Regions from separate parts of the Paenibacillus sp. FSL R5-0908 genome, predicted to be linked through region 1. Evidence: a T-box and tRNA genes for the amino acid it is inferred to sense, from the RefSeq annotation. Region 1 holds a T-box; the other holds one or more tRNA genes.
The links. A T-box is a leader RNA that pairs with one kind of tRNA and senses whether it is charged. The one in region 1 lies ahead of pheS (phenylalanine--tRNA ligase subunit alpha), so its partner is inferred to be a tRNA-Phe.

Region 1 (9,209 bases):
TTCATTTTGTAGCTTGGCATATTCCTCTTTAAGGTTACGATGCTCATCTGTCAGCTTGTCAAGCTCTTCCTGACGCATTTCAAACTGGAGCTGCAACAAACGAAGCTGTCCTTGAACCATTTCATAGCTTTCACCAACTTCACCTAGCTGCTGAAGCACCTCGCTACGTTCACGATCAATAGCTTCCTGTTTCATCTCAGCCTCGCCGGCCTCCTGCTGCCAAATGTCGATCTCCTCACGCAGCTTCGCTTCGAGATCCGTCCACTGCAGCTGCTGTTCGGATAGTTCCTCGTACTTATGCTTCCAGGAAGCTCCGTACGCCTCTGCTTCCTTCAGCACTTCCTGTTGCTCAGCAACAGCAGCAGCAGCTTCACGACTAGCTTCAGATAATTCTTCTAAGCGTCGTGTTGCCTCTTCGCCTTCTTCCTGCAACAGTTGATATCTTTCCTGCAGGCGTTCCCCTTCTTGCAGTACATCGTCGTATTGAGCAATCAATTCCTCATAACGAACACGAAGCGCAGACAGTTCCTTCTGAACCTGCATACCTTGCTCCCGAAGTACCGCTGTTTCGCGTTCTGCATCTGTACGAAGCTGAACCTCCTGATCCAGCTGCTGTACTAATCCATCGGCTTGCCCACGTAGCATGTCGATCTCTTTCTGAAGCAACACGGATTTCTCCTCAGACTCCAGCAGATTCATTTCCAGTTCACCAATATCTTCCATGCGTTTATCCGAAAGCTCCTGCCAGTTAGCCGCCTCTGCTGCTGATCCCGCAAGCTCTTCCTGTACACGGTGCAGATTCTCACTCGTCTCCTGTAGTGACGCTCTTAGCTCTGTAGCTTCATTCTGTGACAGTTGATAACGCTGGCGTAACTCTTCCAGCTCCTCATTCAACAGTGTGCCCAGCTCAGTAGCCGTGCGTAGCTCTTCACTGAGCTGTTCTTCACGTTTAACAATCGCTTCATATTGTCCAAGAAGCGTCTGTCTTGCATCTCGCTCACTCTTAAGACTGGCTTCAGCCGCACGTAATCTGGACTGAAGCTGCCCTGTCCCACCACGAAGCTCAGCCAGCTGTTTCTCCAGCTCTTGAATGTTTTGCTTATGTCTATGCTCTTGAGTGCCTTGTGACTGGCGCAGTTCCTTATTCTTGGTTTGCTCCCGCTGCAGTGCTTCACGTTCTTCCGCCAGCTCTTTGCCCAACTTCGCTTTGGTACTCTCAAGCTCCTTACCTAAGGTCAACTTGGTATCCTCAAGCTCTTTACCCAGCGTCAATCTGGTATCTTCGAGTTCTTTACCTAATGTAGACTTGGTAACCTCAAGCTCTTCCTCCAGTGTTGACTTGGTCTCGGTCAGCTCAAGCTGCAGAGCAGACAGCGTATCTGCCTTCTCCTTGGTCAACGTCTCCCGGATGTTCTCCAGCTCTTGCAGATGAGCAGCCTTCTGCTCCTCCAGCTGCTGTAAGCGGATGGCTTCCGCCTTCGCCAGTTCCTGCCGCTGATGTTCACGATTAGCTGCCTGCTCTTCTTCGTAGCTTGTCCGCAGTGCTTGCAGCTCTATCTCGCGTTCAAGCAACTCTTCTTCCAGCTTCTTGCGTGCGGCTTCCACAGCTTGCACTGCCTCCTGAAGCTGCTCCGCATGTACCTTGCGTTCATTCTCCTGAATCTCCAAATGCCGCTTACGTTCTTCCTCCGCAGCAGCAATCAGTCGCCCAGCCTCTTCTTTGGCCGCAGCTTCAAGTCGCTCGAATTCTTCCTGCCGCTCCCGCTGTACCTCCAGCAGGCGAGATACTTCCAATCGCAGTTCACTGCGTTCACCTGTCATCATGTTAATTTCATTTTTGAAGTCCTGAACCTGAATAGCCTGCTCCGCCATATGTACAGCTGCAAGCACCGCTATACGCGGTGTGTCCAGTCTGGTGTGAGATTTAGAAATCGTGCGCATATGTTCATCAACATAACGGGCCACTTGTTTCATATATTCAGTACTGCTTCCGACGAGTTTATAGGAAGTTCCGTATATCTCCACGGCGACACGTGTCCGGTCCATAGCCACAGTTGTGCCCTCCTTTGTATGTGTGCGGATTCTAAGCTAGTTTCACTTCTTCTATTGTAGCTTTTTTGGTAAGCATTTGGCAAAATCCCTAATATTCAATAGATTATGGCTGATATTCTCCGCTTTGCACTCTACCTAGAAAAAGCCGCAGCGAATCTCAGTTTCTAAATGGATTCGCTGCGGCTTTACACAATTCCTGCTACTTTCTTAATTCTGCACCAAAAGTTTGTTGAAGAGAGGCTAATACCTTCTCATGCACCTCTCCTACTTCCTCATCAGTCAGTGTATGTTCACTATGACGATACAGCAGTGAGATCGCGATGCTCTTCTTTCCATTTTCCAGCTTACCGCCAGTATAAACGTCAAATACCTGGACGGACTGGAGCAAAGTGCCTCCGTTATCGCGGATGGAAGCCAGCAGATCGCCCGCTGGTACAGCGGAATCCACGACCACAGCAATATCCCGTTCCATTCCCGGGAAACGCGGAAGCTCATTATATTGCAAACGGCTTTGCGCACTTTCATATAACGGCTGCAATAAAATCTCTGCCGCATAAGTATCCACCAGATCCAGCTGTCTTTGCAGATCTGGATGAATCTGTCCCATCGTTCCGATCTTCACACGGCCCTCGTTTCCGAGTAAATATACCGACGCAGAACGCCCAGGATGATATCCTTCTGGACTATCTCCCACGTAGATAATTTTGTCAGTCAGCCCTAAATGAGCAAATACCGTTTCCAGCGCACCCTTCAAATCAAAGAAGTCCACAGGCTGTGCCGAAACATTCCATTGCTTCACTGTTAAGCTTCCGCTAAGCAGCAGCCCCAGCACCGGCAGTTCGCGTGGCTGGCGAGTCAACTGTTCTTCATCTGTGAAGAAGACGTTGCCGATTTCAAACAATGCCAAGTCGCTTTGACGACGATTGGTATTGTAGCTGGCAATATCCAAGAGTTGCGGAAGAAGGCTGGTACGCAGTACGCTGCGTTCTTCACTCATCGGCATAGCCAGTTTTACCGCTACTGCTCCTTCTGATAACTCAGGGAACATTGTGCTTTGTTGCGGCTGGATGAAGGAGTAACCCATCACCTCTTGGTAACCGCCATGTGACAATAGGCGACGCAGTTCACGACGGAGCGCTTGCTTGTGAGTTAGTGCTCCTGGCGTTGTAATTCCTTCAATTAGAGTCGTTGGAATATTGTCATACCCGTACAGGCGGGCAATTTCTTCAATAAGATCAACATCGTAGCTGATATCGCCACGTCTGGTTGGAACTTGAACTTCAATCAGCCCTTGTGCGGTATCTCCGCATTTGAAATGTAGACGGCCAAACAATGTCTTCACTTCCAACAAAGACAAATCTGTTCCCAGATAACGATTCAGTTTCTCTAAGGACAAGGTGAGAACCTTCTCTTGGACAGCGTCAGTTCCTGCCTGCACGATGCCTTCATGGACCGATCCGCCAGCATAACGTGCAATCAGTACTGCTGCACGGTTCAATGCAGGAATAACTGCACTTGGATCCACTTCCTTCTCGAAACGAAGGGAGGCCTCAGAGCGAAGTCCCAATTGACGCGAGGTTTTACGAATCGTTCCTCCATCAAACTTAGCAGATTCCAGAACAAGGTTTACCGTCTCAGCAGTAACCTCTGTATCCCGTCCACCCATTACTCCGGCCAGACCTACAGCTTTTACTCCATCAGCGATAACGAGCATTTGCGGCTCTAACTTACGCTCTTGACCGTCAAGTGTAACCAAAACTTCACCTTCATGGGCAAGACGAACGCCGAGTTCTCCACCTTGTACTTTATCTGCATCAAAAGCATGCAGCGGCTGTCCATATTCCAGCATCACATAGTTGGTAATGTCCACGATATTATTAATTGGACGAACCCCAGCAGCCATCAGACGATTCTGAATCCACAGCGGTGATGGTGCAGGTTTAACACCTGCAATATAACGAACTGCATAATGGCTGCAGTATTCTTCATCTTCAATCTTGACGGAAATGGAATCCGCAGCAGGACCACTGATCTCAATTATTTCGCTTTTTGGATCAGGTAATTTAACTTCACGCCCAAGAATTGCACTTACTTCATAAGCAGCACCAATCATGCTGAGGCAATCTGAACGGTTCGGAGTCAGATCGAATTCCAGAATCTCGTCATCTAAGCCGAGGACCTTGGAGATATCCTGACCAATCTCTGTCCCTTCAGGCAGCACAAGAATACCTTCTTGTTGCTCTTTTGGAAGCAATTTATCATTCAGTCCCAATTCTTTGGCCGAGCAGATCATTCCTTGCGACAGGACACCGCGCAGCTTGGCTTTTTTGATATCCAGTCCTGGCAGCTTTGCGCCAACCATTGCTACAGGTACAGTTTGACCTGCAGCTACATTTTTTGCACCGCAAACGATTTGTAGATCCTCATCTTGGCCCACATCCACGATACATACGTTCAGCTTGTCTGCATCAGGATGTTTTTCCTTTGATTTCACATAGCCGGTTACGATGCCGGAAATGCCTTTATTGCGGCGCTCTACGCCGTCAATCTCAATGCCGGCAGCGGTAATCTTCTCCGCTAGCTGTTCGGCGGTTACTCCTTCAATCGATGTATAATCAGCCAACCATCCGGTTGATACTTTCATATCCGCTCACTTCCTTTATGTTTCAGATGTATTTATTTCACTGTTGTTCGCGCTGCTTCCTGTGGGAGAACGCTCCAAAGCCATTCTCCAGCCACTATCAGCCAGCGCGCCCACAAAAACTAAACGCCCTTGAACTGCTTCACAAAACTCATGTCATTACTATAGAAATGACGGATGTCATCGATGCCGTATTTAAGCATTGCAATCCGCTCTACACCCATTCCGAAGGCGAAGCCGCTGTACTCAGCAGGATCATAGCCACCCATTTTCAGTACATTTGGATGCACCATACCGGCGCCAAGGATTTCTAACCATCCGCTTTGCTTGCAAAGTCTGCAGCCATCGCCGCCACATTTGAAGCAGCTTACATCTACTTCAACACTTGGCTCCGTGAATGGGAAAAAGCTCGGACGAAGACGAATGCCTGTATTCGGTCCAAACATCTCCTGCACAAATTGTTGCAGGGTGCCCTTCAGATCACTCATTCGAATGTTACTTCCAATGACCAAACCTTCGATTTGGTGGAACTGGAAGGAATGCGTTGCATCATCATCATCACGGCGGAATACTTTACCCGGACAGATGATTTTAACAGGAGCTTCACCGTTCATAGCCTGCATAGTACGAATCTGTACCGGCGAGGTTTGAGTGCGCATTAACAGGTCATCCGTTAAATAGAAAGAATCCTGCATATCACGTGCCGGGTGATTCTTAGGCAGATTTAGAGCTTCAAAGTTATAATAATCGGTCTCTACTTCCGGACCTTCAGCTACACGGTAGCCCATGCCGATAAAAATATCCTCAATCTCCTGTACGACTCTGCTAAGCGGGTGAATGCCCCCTTGCTGCATACGGCGACCCGGTAAGGTTACGTCTACTTTTTCAGCCTGCAGACGTTGCTGGGTTTCCTGCTCTTGAAAAGCCTCCTGCTTCGCGCCGATAATCTCCTCAATAGCACTGCGAACCTGATTCGCTACTTGCCCTATTACCGGACGTTCCTCAGCACTAAGTCCTCCCATACCACGCAGAACCTCTGTAAGCTCACCTTTTTTACCGAGATACTTCACTCTTAGATCATTTAATACCTGCGGATCCATAACCTCCTGCAGCTTAGCCAGCGCTTCAACCTTCAATGCTTCCAACTTCTCTTTCATGGCCGTGTACAGCCCCCTTCAATCATTGTCTAGTTCAACAAAAAAAGGCCTTTCCTCCCGGTAAGGGACGAAAAGACCGTGGTACCACCCTTGTTAGACAAGCTGATCTGTTCCCCTTAAGAGCTTCATTCCCTCTTTTGGCTGGACAGATACCTATCTCACTTTATACAGAAATAACGGTCTGTGACCGGTATCCCCTACCCTTCCCTATTAGACAGCTTAAGGAATTCAGGGAACTGCTCCGGAGTGAACTTCGACAGCTCTGCTTCTTAGAAACGCTCTCAATCCGCGGCGTCTCCTCCCTGTAAGTCAGGCACTGTGTACTCTTCTCCATCACTGCATTTCACAATTCATGCTAATTGTCAGGTATCTCTTTACTACAAGAGATATGTCTCTTTATTATATGCAAAATCTGTCGTTTTGACAAGCTGGACAAAATTAGGCTAATTTTTATCTTCTTTTAAGCTGGCTTTAAGCTTCAGAGCCATTTTCAGAACTTTTTTTCAGCTAACATTCAGCGGAGCTTGATAATTTCCATTACTAGGAAGGCTTGCTTATCCACTCAGGTGCACCTTCGCAGACTATTAACTATCCTATTGGGAGGAAATCAAATGCATGGACGGAGAAAAAAAGTAGCCGCGGTGCTGCTAAGCACAGCTGTGCTTAGCCAGTCTGCGGCGTATGGAGCTCATGCCGCTTCGGCCGGGACTACATCCACCAAAGTTGCAACAACAGCTTCCGTATCCGCTCTGGATAAACTAGGCTCCATAGCCTTGAAGACTAACATCAGCGCAAAGCTGACGGATGTCAGCTTATTAACTCAGGATGGCGGAAATATTCTTACATACACACTCAGCTACTCTAATGGAAGCAACGCTAGCCTCAATCTGGTGGACTTTTTCTCCAAAGTAACTACTAGCGGCGGTACAGTTATTCAAGGAAGCCCTATTACCAGCAGTGCAACCATCCAATCCATTGCCGCGAAAAGCAGTCAATCTATCACCTACTATGTAAACATCGGCAAATCCACCTCTTTAAACGGGGTCAAAATTTCATTGTACGGATGGGACTTCAACACCACCGATTATCAAAAAAAGCTAGGGAACTTCACCGTACCAACAGGATATTCACAAGCTGTCGCCAGAGGGCAGAGTAAAAAGATCACCCTAAACAATCTCCCTGTAACCACCAAGGCAGAGAGCCTGCAAATTTATAAATATAACGGTAAGGTCTATGCCAAGGTTGGCGTTAGCTTCACTAATCAAGGAACCAAGGTACTCAGTGATACTGGACTTAAAGGATACCTCGCTTCCGCTGGAGGTTCTGTATTTGAACTCGCACTTGATGACACCAGCACCAGCTATAAAGTACAGCCACAAGAAAAGAAGACGATCTACTATTTGACGGAAATCCCTTCTTATATGAAGACAGACAACATGTCGCTGCAATTTGCCGGAGAAGATGCCTCATTAAAAATAGCGTTGCCGGTTGTCGCCTACAACCTCCCCGCTGCAACAACACCGGATCTTGTCGTAGCCAGCAATGTCACGAAGAAGCTTACAATCAGCAATAATACAGTCGAAACACAGCTGAAAACGGCTAACGTCTATGCTGACAATGGCAACGCAAAGTGGACTCTACAGTTCCGCATCAAAAATAGCGGCAACAAAGCGGTGAATGTGCCTGCCTATGAACTTGCTATTAAAGCCGCTGAAGGGTATAGCTTTCCGGTGGATACGAAGGATTTTGCCAGCCTAACATTGAAACCGCTTGAAGAAAAGATTATTGAACTCAGCGCAGACGTACCACTCACACTCAACCAAGGAACATTGCAGCTGCAAATGACTGAGCCGGCTGCTGAAGGCAAGATCATTTTTCCTGCCGCCTATTATCAGATTCCTTACACGCTGCAAACTAACAATTGGCAGGACACGGAATACCCCATTGAGAACAGTCACGGTACATTTGTTGTCAAAATTGCAAACATTCAAAGACTCCCTTGGTCTGAAAAAGACCAGATCGTGGCTAAAATCAACATCCGCAACACTAAATCAACCTCTGTTCAGCTTCCTACGCTTACAAGTGTCATCAAAGCTGGAGAAAGTGACATCAGCAGCACTTCCCAGGTTGTCTCAGAAAGTACGCAAACCATCCTCGGTCCAAATGAATCGGCTGATGTGTATGTCGTAGCCAATGTTCCTTATAGCTATACTTTCAATCAATTAAAAATCACCCTGCAAGAAACTTCAGGTGAAAGTAAGCTTAACTTCCTTTCTCTAAGTACTACCCAACTGGACAGCCGAGTACAGAGTGTTGCAGCAGAAAATTCTTTCCATCTTGAGCTTGAAGGTAAAAAAGCGGAATTACTTGTACGCCGGACTCTCGTGTACCCAGGTACAGATTCAAATATCTTGTACACAGAACTGGAAATGAACAGTGAGGAATCGCGTAAATCCGAACAGGCTCAGCTCGTAGCCTATTACAAAACACAAGACAATCAATATTATGAAGCCGAAGTCACCCAGTCCAAAACCTCCACAGGTCCTAACGGAAAAAGCCTGGTCACCCTCTGGAGTAAGCTCCCTCTAGGTATAGATCCAGCGAATCTTGTCCTTTATATCGGGGAAGGTGTTTCAGAAGGCAAGCTTACCGCTCCTGGCGGCCAATCGACGGGTTACATCAATACGGTATCACTTGGACTGAACCAGCTGGGGGTGGAGCCCAAAGGCAATCTTTTGAACGTGGAAATGTTTCCTTATACCCTATCCGTTACAAATGCAACCGCCACCGTCACCGCTGGTAAAGATACGCTCAGCACTGTCCTAACCTACAACATGTCAGCCAGCACGCTTTATGAATCAGGCACCTATGAACACAAACTGGTGTTGGAGCTGATTGACCCCTTAGGACAAAGCATGGAAAAACCATTAACGCTTGGCACAGATCTACAATTAGGTAACTTCAAGTCGTACACCACAACCTTCACAAGCAGCCTTTACAAAACACTGGGTGGCGGCGCAATCCGGTTGAATCTATACGACGAATTCCAAGGCCATCGAAATCTGCTGGGAACACAAACCTATGTTGTCACTTATCAGGCGGCATCAACGACTTCGAACAGCAACTCTACTTCTGGCACAGATCCAGACACCAGCAATGCATCCGGCAATTAATATGATGAGCTATGGAGGATAGAAATGAAGAAGAAAAAAATAGTGTTCTGGACTCTTGGAGTAGTAGTTGTAGCCACAGCAGGAATGCTGGTTTATACATTGTTACCTGATAAGAACAGTCAAGCCGCTGAAGTGCCTGTTAATACAGCTAGCGTTACAAAGGGCGATATCGTAGTTAGTGTATCC
Region 2 (9,209 bases), 2.0 Mb from region 1:
AAAGATGAGACATTGATCTTTGAAAACTGAACAACGAGTGAGTAGGAAATCACGTAAGTGATATCCAAAGTTAGAGAATTAATTTTCTTGTCAGATGTTTCAAAATGAGCATATCGCTCTTTTCAATACTAATTGGAGAGTTTGATCCTGGCTCAGGACGAACGCTGGCGGCGTGCCTAATACATGCAAGTCGAGCGGAGTTATTTTGAAAGCTTGCTTTCAAAATAACTTAGCGGCGGACGGGTGAGTAACACGTAGGCAACCTGCCCTTCAGACTGGGATAACTACCGGAAACGGTAGCTAATACCGGATAATTTCTTTTTTCTCCTGAGAGAAGAATGAAAGACGGAGCAATCTGTCACTGAGGGATGGGCCTGCGGCGCATTAGCTAGTTGGTGGGGTAACGGCCCACCAAGGCGACGATGCGTAGCCGACCTGAGAGGGTGAACGGCCACACTGGGACTGAGACACGGCCCAGACTCCTACGGGAGGCAGCAGTAGGGAATCTTCCGCAATGGGCGAAAGCCTGACGGAGCAACGCCGCGTGAGTGATGAAGGTTTTCGGATCGTAAAGCTCTGTTGCCAGGGAAGAACGTCCGGTAGAGTAACTGCTACCGGAGTGACGGTACCTGAGAAGAAAGCCCCGGCTAACTACGTGCCAGCAGCCGCGGTAATACGTAGGGGGCAAGCGTTGTCCGGAATTATTGGGCGTAAAGCGCGCGCAGGCGGCTATTTAAGTCTGGTGTTTAAACCTTGGGCTCAACCTGAGGTCGCACTGGAAACTGGGTGGCTTGAGTACAGAAGAGGAAAGTGGAATTCCACGTGTAGCGGTGAAATGCGTAGATATGTGGAGGAACACCAGTGGCGAAGGCGACTTTCTGGGCTGTAACTGACGCTGAGGCGCGAAAGCGTGGGGAGCAAACAGGATTAGATACCCTGGTAGTCCACGCCGTAAACGATGAGTGCTAGGTGTTAGGGGTTTCGATACCCTTGGTGCCGAAGTTAACACAGTAAGCACTCCGCCTGGGGAGTACGGTCGCAAGACTGAAACTCAAAGGAATTGACGGGGACCCGCACAAGCAGTGGAGTATGTGGTTTAATTCGAAGCAACGCGAAGAACCTTACCAGGTCTTGACATCCCTCTGAATCTGCTAGAGATAGCAGCGGCCTTCGGGACAGAGGAGACAGGTGGTGCATGGTTGTCGTCAGCTCGTGTCGTGAGATGTTGGGTTAAGTCCCGCAACGAGCGCAACCCTTAACTTTAGTTGCCAGCAGGTAAGGCTGGGCACTCTAGAGTGACTGCCGGTGACAAACCGGAGGAAGGTGGGGATGACGTCAAATCATCATGCCCCTTATGACCTGGGCTACACACGTACTACAATGGCCGGTACAACGGGAAGCGAAGCCGCGAGGTGGAGCCAATCCCATCAAAGCCGGTCTCAGTTCGGATTGCAGGCTGCAACTCGCCTGCATGAAGTCGGAATTGCTAGTAATCGCGGATCAGCATGCCGCGGTGAATACGTTCCCGGGTCTTGTACACACCGCCCGTCACACCACGAGAGTTTACAACACCCGAAGTCGGTGGGGTAACCCGCAAGGGAGCCAGCCGCCGAAGGTGGGGTAGATGATTGGGGTGAAGTCGTAACAAGGTAGCCGTATCGGAAGGTGCGGCTGGATCACCTCCTTTCTATGGAGAATCGTTCTCTGCAATGAGGACATTCAAATCGGAAGCTCAGCTTCCACAATAGAACCTTCGGGTTCGAACACTCACTCGTGTTCAGTTTTGAAAGAGCAAGTCTCTTTCGTATGCGTTTGGTGGCGATAGCGGAGGGGTTCCACACGTACCCATCCCGAACACGACCGTTAAGCCCTCCAGCGCCGATGGTACTTGGACCGAAGGGTCCTGGGAGAGTAGGACGTTGCCAAGCGGACAACCAATTCATTGGTTGATTCACAATGTTATATATGTTATATGGGCTTTTAGCTCAGTTGGTTAGAGCGCACCTCTGATAAGGGTGAGGTCGGTGGTTCGAGTCCACCAAGGCCCACCATATAACATTATAGAGTAATTTTATGGGGCCATAGCTCAGCTGGGAGAGCGCCTGCCTTGCAAGCAGGAGGTCAGCGGTTCGATCCCGCTTGGCTCCACCATAAATTTTTAAATGAATAACTTTTTCAACTTGATCCTTGAAAACTGGATACCGAAACGAATTTGCGTTTTAGAACATCTTTTAGCAACTTGTGCAAACAAGTAAATGTTATTAGTGAGATTTTTCTTCGGAAGAATCAAGGTTAAGCTAATAAGAGCACACGGAGGATGCCTAGGCGCCAGGAGCCGACGAAGGACGTGGCGAACAACGAAACTGCCTCGGGGAGCTGTAAGCAAGCTTTGATCCGGGGGTGTCCGAATGGGGAAACCCAGCTGTGGTAATTCGCAGTTACTCATTTCTGAATACATAGGAAATGTAGAGGCAGACCAGGGGAACTGAAACATCTAAGTACCCTGAGGAAGAGAAAACAATAGTGATTCCGTCAGTAGCGGCGAGCGAACGCGGAACAGCCTAAACCTAAGAGCTTGCTCTTAGGGGTTGTGGGACGTCTCACATGGAGTTACAAAGGAATATGGTAGGTGAAGAGGTCTGGAAAGGCCCGCGATAGAGGTAAAAGCCCTGTAACCTAAACTGTATTCTCTCCGAGACGGATCCCGAGTAGTGCGGGGCACGTGAAACCCCGTATGAATCCAGCAGGACCATCTGCTAAGGCTAAATACTACCTGGCGACCGATAGTGAAACAGTACCGTGAGGGAAAGGTGAAAAGCACCCCGGAAGGGGAGTGAAATAGAACCTGAAACCGTGTGCTTACAAAAAGTCAGAGCCCGATCTATGGGTGATGGCGTGCCTTTTGTAGAATGAACCGGCGAGTTACGTTTAACATGCAAGGTTAAGCCGAGAAGGTGGAGCCGCAGCGAAAGCGAGTCTGAATAGGGCGACTTAGTATGTGGACGTAGACCCGAAACCGTGTGATCTACCCCTGTCCAGGGTGAAGGTGCGGTAACACGCACTGGAGGCCCGAACCCACGTACGTTGAAAAGTGCGGGGATGAGGTGGGGGTAGCGGAGAAATTCCAATCGAACTCGGAGATAGCTGGTTCTCCCCGAAATAGCTTTAGGGCTAGCCTCGGTATAAGAGTAGTGGAGGTAGAGCACTGATTGGGTGCGGGGTCCGCAAGGATTACCAAGCTCAGTCAAACTCCGAATGCCATATACTTATTGCCGGGAGTCAGACAGTGAGTGCTAAGATCCATTGTCAAAAGGGAAACAGCCCAGACCATCAGCTAAGGTCCCCAAGTGTGTGTTAAGTGGGAAAGGATGTGGAGTTGCACAGACAACCAGGATGTTGGCTTAGAAGCAGCCACCATTGAAAGAGTGCGTAATAGCTCACTGGTCGAGTGACTCTGCGCCGAAAATGTAACGGGGCTAAACACACCACCGAAGCTATGGCTAGATGCTTTGCATCTGGGGTAGGGGAGCGTTGTGTAGGGGTTGAAGGTGTACTGAAAAGAGCGCTGGACACTACACAAGTGAGAATGCCGGTATGAGTAACGAAAAGATCAGTGAGAATCTGATCCGCCGAAAGCCCAAGGTTTCCTGAGGAAGGCTCGTCCGCTCAGGGTAAGTCGGGACCTAAGGCGAGGCCGAAAGGCGTAGTCGAAGGACAACAGTTTGAAATTACTGTACCACCGTAATCCGCTATGAGCGATGGGGTGACGCAGGAGGGTAGTGACGCGGACTGATGGATGTCCGTCTAAGCAGTGAGGCTGGTGTGTAGGCAAATCCGCACATCGTTAAGGCTGGGCTGTGATGGGGAGCGAAAATTATAGTAGCGAAGGTCATGATCTCACACTGCCAAGAAAAGCCTCTAGCCAGGAGAAGGTGCCCGTACCGCAAACCGACACAGGTAGGCGAGAAGAGAATTCTAAGGCGCGCGGAAGAACTCTCGTTAAGGAACTCGGCAAAATGACCCCGTAACTTCGGGAGAAGGGGTGCCCCGGTAGTGTGAATAGCACGAGGGGGCCGCAGTGAAAAGGCCCAAGCGACTGTTTAGCAAAAACACAGGTCTGTGCGAAGCCGCAAGGCGAAGTATACGGGCTGACGCCTGCCCGGTGCTGGAAGGTTAAGGGGAGTGGTTAGGGGTAACCCGAAGCTATGAACCGAAGCCCCAGTAAACGGCGGCCGTAACTATAACGGTCCTAAGGTAGCGAAATTCCTTGTCAGGTAAATTCTGACCCGCACGAATGGCGTAACGACTTGGGCGCTGTCTCAACGAGAGATCCGGTGAAATTTTAATACCTGTGAAGATGCAGGTTACCCGCGACAAGACGGAAAGACCCCATGGAGCTTTACTGCAGCTTGATATTGAATTTGGGTACGATCTGTACAGGATAGGTGGGAGCCGTAGAAATCGGAGCGCAAGCTTCGGTGGAGGCGCCGTTGGGATACCACCCTGATCGTATCTAGGTTCTAACCTAGTGCCCTTACCGGGTACGGGGACCGTGTCAGGCGGGCAGTTTGACTGGGGCGGTCGCCTCCTAAAGAGTAACGGAGGCGTTCCAAGGTTCCCTCAGAATGGTTGGAAATCATTCGCAGAGTGCAAAGGCATAAGGGAGCTTGACTGCGAGACCTACAAGTCGAGCAGGGACGAAAGTCGGACTTAGTGATCCGGTGGTACCGCATGGAAGGGCCATCGCTCAACGGATAAAAGCTACCCTGGGGATAACAGGCTTATCTCCCCCAAGAGTCCACATCGACGGGGAGGTTTGGCACCTCGATGTCGGCTCATCGCATCCTGGGGCTGAAGTAGGTCCCAAGGGTTGGGCTGTTCGCCCATTAAAGCGGTACGCGAGCTGGGTTCAGAACGTCGTGAGACAGTTCGGTCCCTATCTGTCGTGGGCGCAGGAAATTTGAGAGGAGCTGTCCTTAGTACGAGAGGACCGGGATGGACGTACCGCTGGTGCACCAGTTGTTCCGCCAGGAGCATGGCTGGGTAGCTACGTACGGACGGGATAAGCGCTGAAAGCATCTAAGCGTGAAGCCCCCCTCAAGATGAGATTTCCCAATTAGTAAGACCCCTTGAAGACGACGAGGTAGATAGGTTGGAGGTGGAAGTGCAGCAATGCATGGAGCTGACCAATACTAATCGGTCGAGGGCTTATCCTATACTTAAAATGCAGATTTGTTTCGGATTCAGTTTTCAGGGAGTCAAATTCCTGTTTGGATTGCTGTGGTACTGATATCGTTTGGAGAGATACCCAAGTGGCTATAAGGGGACCCTCTGCTAAGGGGTTAGACTGCGTAAGCGGTGCGTGGGTTCGAATCCCACTCTCTCCGCCATTTTCAATCCATAGCAATACTAATTATTGTGGCGGTGTAGCTCAGCTGGCTAGAGCGTACGGTTCATACCCGTGAGGTCGGGGGTTCGATCCCCTTCGCCGCTACCATAATACCTGGAGGCTTAGCTCAGCTGGGAGAGCATCTGCCTTACAAGCAGAGGGTCGGGGGTTCGATCCCCTCAGCCTCCACCATTTTCATCTTTTTAGAATTGCTTTTACACCGTGCCGGTGTAGCTCAACTGGTAGAGCAACTGACTTGTAATCAGTAGGTTGGGGGTTCAAGTCCTCTCGCCGGCACCATTTTTATTTAATGCGGAACCGTGGTGTAGTTGGCCTAACATGCCTGCCTGTCACGCAGGAGACCGCGGGTTCGAATCCCGTCGGTTCCGCCATTTTTTCCACAAAATGAGTGGGAAGTGTAAGACTTTTCCGCTTAATTGTCATGTAATCTTATGGCTCGGTAGCTCAGTCGGTAGAGCAGAGGACTGAAAATCCTCGTGTCGGCGGTTCGATTCCGTCCCGAGCCACCTTTTTTGGGGGATTAGCGAAGTGGCCAAACGCATCAGACTGTAAATCTGCTCACGTACGTGTTCGGTGGTTCGAATCCATCATCCCCCACCATTTATGAGCCATTAGCTCAGTTGGTAGAGCACCTGACTTTTAATCAGGGTGTCGAAGGTTCGAGTCCTTCATGGCTCATCCCAAACAGAAAGTCATCACCTTAGGGTGGTGGCTTTTTTTGTGTTTTTATGTCGTATTATAGTAGTGCGCTGCTGTAGTGATTAACATAATATTAGAGAATATGCTAAAATAGGCGAAAAGAGCAAAAGTGGTGGAGTATGGTGACTATGGATAGCGAAACATTGCGGAAAAAGTTAGAGCAGCTCACCGGAAAGAAAACCGGAATCAAGCAGTTAGGGAGGCAACATTCAGCTTCTCTTTTTAGCCTGGGATTGGAAGCACAAGAACAGCCGGTAATCCATGAGGGTCATCTTTGGGCACCATTATATGAGACTGATGGACGTGTAACCGCTGTCTGGGTGGAATTGGATGGACTTAACTCTTTGGAAATACAATTAGTGAATTATGCGGTTCGAAACTTTGCAATTGCACTAAAAGCTACTGGGGTTAGAGAAGAAGGGGAAGCGGAGGCTCGGCAGCTGGGTACCTGGTTGAACACCGAACTGGAGCAAGAGAAAAATGACTCTGAGATACCCGATGAGATGGCTCTAAAGGGACGTTTATTCGGAGATATGGTTCCATTCCTACTTAGCAGTGAGAATGCACATAGCCCGCAGATCACTTATCGTTCCTTAATGAAGCTGTTGCGCAGCTATTTTGAGAATGAAATTCTGCTTATACCTCTTCAAGAAAAAGAATGGTTAATATTGGCCCGGAAGGAATTACTCACGGGCGGAGATGATAAGGATGAGGAAGAAGAGAGCGTAGATGAAATTCTGGCTCAGACAAGCATGGGCTTACACGAACTGATAGCCAGCGAATGGGTAGGTGTATTCCATTTGGCTGTAGCTCCGGCTATCGTTCCTGTTAAGGGATTGACGGGATCCGTGGCCTTGTTGAGAGAGACTATTGTACTCGGACGAATTTTCCAAGTGGGTGAATATATTCATTTACCTTGGGAGCTGCATTTGGAACGTTTGGTTAACAGCATTCCTGATGCACGGCGTAAACAGTTACTTGGACAGATTGGCGACTATTCTTCCGTATTATCAGATAAAGAAATGCTGATGACTCTGGAGACGTTTTTTGAGATGGATTGTAATGTAAGTGAAACAGCCAAGAAGCTATATATTCATCGCAACACGCTTTTATACCGTCTGGACAAGATAAAGCAGGAGACGGGTGCCGATGTGCGTAGCTTTGGGGACGCTGCTATTGTGAAGCTTACTATGCTTTTGTATAAAGTGACGAAAAGGAAATAGGTTTTTTGTGAACGTTACAAATAGCCACCGTGTCCCGTCTAGGGTAATATAAATGTACAAGGAAAAAAGAATTTTTCAATTAATCAATAATTAACTCGAGGGGGAAATACAATGGCAGGCGTACGTTTAGAGCATATTTTCAAAAAATACCCGGGTTCAGATAAAGCAACAGTAATGGATATCAATCTTGATATTAAAGATAAGGAATTTCTAGTATTGGTTGGACCATCCGGTTGCGGTAAATCCACAACTTTGCGTATGATCGCTGGTCTGGAAGAAATCTCCGAAGGTAAAATGTACATTGGCGATCGTGTAGTCAACGACGTTGCACCTAAAGACCGCGATATCGCGATGGTATTCCAATCCTACGCACTGTATCCGCATATGAGCGTATACCAAAACATGGCTTTCGGTTTGAAACTTCGTAAAGTGAAGAAAGATGAAATCGACAAGAAAGTACGTGAAGCTGCTAGAATTCTCGATATCGAGCATTTGCTAGATCGTAAACCAAAAGCACTTTCCGGTGGTCAACGCCAACGTGTCGCTTTGGGACGCGCTATCGTACGTGATCCACAAGTCTTCTTGATGGATGAGCCTCTTTCCAACTTGGATGCTAAACTTCGTGGTCAAATGCGCGCTGAAATCACTAAACTGGTTAAACGCCTTGAAACCACTTGTATCTACGTAACGCATGACCAAACAGAAGCTATGACAATGGGTGACCGTATCGTAGTTATGTATGATGGTATCATTCAACAAGCTGCTTCCCCTGAAGAGTTGTACAATGAACCAACTAACCTGTTCGTAGCTGGATTTATCGGATCCCCTACAATGAACTTTATCAATGGTACTTTGTCCGAAGCAAACGGTTCTGTCCGTTTCCGTGCTGAGAACCTTGATGTTGAAGTACCAGGCGGAAAAGCTCAAATCATCCGCAGCAAAGGCTACATTGGCAAAGAAGTAATTATGGGCGTTCGTCCAGAAGATATCCATGAAGAGCCAGTATTCTTGGAAGCTTCCCCGAACACAATCTTTACTTCATTGGTTGATGTAACTGAAAACCTTGGTCACGAAATGCTCCTTTACTTGAGCGGCCTTGGTAAATCTACTGTAATCGCTCGTGTAGATGGACGTTCCACTACTCGCGAAGGCAGCAAGCCAAAATTGGCTATCGATATGAACAAAGTTCACTTCTTCGATAAAGAATCCGAAGTTAACATTCTGTTGGGATAAGATCACAGGATCTTTTCTCTCTTGATAAAGCCACCCGAAAGGGTGGCTTTATTGTTTAATTAGGGTCGTAATGGATAGGCGTTAAGATTGCATTCACAAGCGTTATCAATTAAGATAGCAGGAGAATTACCTCCGGAATTGTAATGAGATCGCTGTCAACCGGACGCAGTAAGCGGACATATACCGCAGGTGACGAAAGGACGAATTTACATGGCTAAGAAAGTAAAAGTATCTGAATTGGTACAACATTTTCAATTAGAGGTTATTTCCGGCCAGGAAGGTCTAAAGCGACCTATTACGGTCGATGACCTGAATCGCCCTGGACTAGAGATTGCTGGTTATTTCGAATATTATCCGGAAGAACGTGTTCAACTATTAGGTAAGACAGAACTCGCATTCTTCTCCATGCTGCCTGAAGCTGAACGTAAAAGTAGGCTTCGTGGAATCTGTAATGACAATACCCCTTGTATCGTAATTACCCGTAGTTTGGATGTGCCACAGGAGTTAATTGATATAAGTAATGAAAAGGGACTTCCTGTGCTGCGTAGCTCGATGGCTACGACTATTTTCTCCAGCCGTTTGACGAGCTTCTTAGAAGGGAGATTAGCCCCTACAGCAACGATTCATGGTGTACTCTGTGATGT

Region 2: it has a tRNA-Phe gene. The T-box ahead of pheS (phenylalanine--tRNA ligase subunit alpha) is inferred to sense a tRNA for this amino acid. The anticodon was not compared.

What each region holds. Positions count from the first base shown of each region.
Region 1 is NZ_JBBOUV010000001.1:2,108,834-2,118,042, reverse strand. It holds gene zapA (cell division protein ZapA) at 1-2,052, opposite strand, end outside; gene pheT (phenylalanine--tRNA ligase subunit beta) at 2,252-4,696, opposite strand; gene pheS (phenylalanine--tRNA ligase subunit alpha) at 4,816-5,850, opposite strand; T-box leader at 5,911-6,196, opposite strand; gene MKZ09_RS09205 (hypothetical protein) at 6,462-9,023, shown strand; gene MKZ09_RS09200 (efflux RND transporter periplasmic adaptor subunit) at 9,048-9,209, shown strand, end outside.
Region 2 is NZ_JBBOUV010000001.1:139,934-149,142, forward strand. It holds rRNA gene MKZ09_RS00665 (16S ribosomal RNA) at 130-1,687, shown strand; rRNA gene rrf (5S ribosomal RNA) at 1,812-1,928, shown strand; tRNA gene MKZ09_RS00675 (tRNA-Ile) at 1,975-2,051, shown strand; tRNA gene MKZ09_RS00680 (tRNA-Ala) at 2,076-2,151, shown strand; rRNA gene MKZ09_RS00685 (23S ribosomal RNA) at 2,291-5,216, shown strand; tRNA gene MKZ09_RS00690 (tRNA-Ser) at 5,299-5,390, shown strand; tRNA gene MKZ09_RS00695 (tRNA-Met) at 5,421-5,497, shown strand; tRNA gene MKZ09_RS00700 (tRNA-Val) at 5,506-5,581, shown strand; tRNA gene MKZ09_RS00705 (tRNA-Thr) at 5,614-5,689, shown strand; tRNA gene MKZ09_RS00710 (tRNA-Asp) at 5,704-5,781, shown strand; tRNA gene MKZ09_RS00715 (tRNA-Phe) at 5,844-5,916, shown strand; tRNA gene MKZ09_RS00720 (tRNA-Tyr) at 5,925-6,010, shown strand; tRNA gene MKZ09_RS00725 (tRNA-Lys) at 6,016-6,088, shown strand; gene MKZ09_RS00730 (PucR family transcriptional regulator) at 6,238-7,332, shown strand; gene MKZ09_RS00735 (ABC transporter ATP-binding protein) at 7,444-8,565, shown strand; gene hprK (HPr(Ser) kinase/phosphatase) at 8,776-9,209, shown strand, end outside.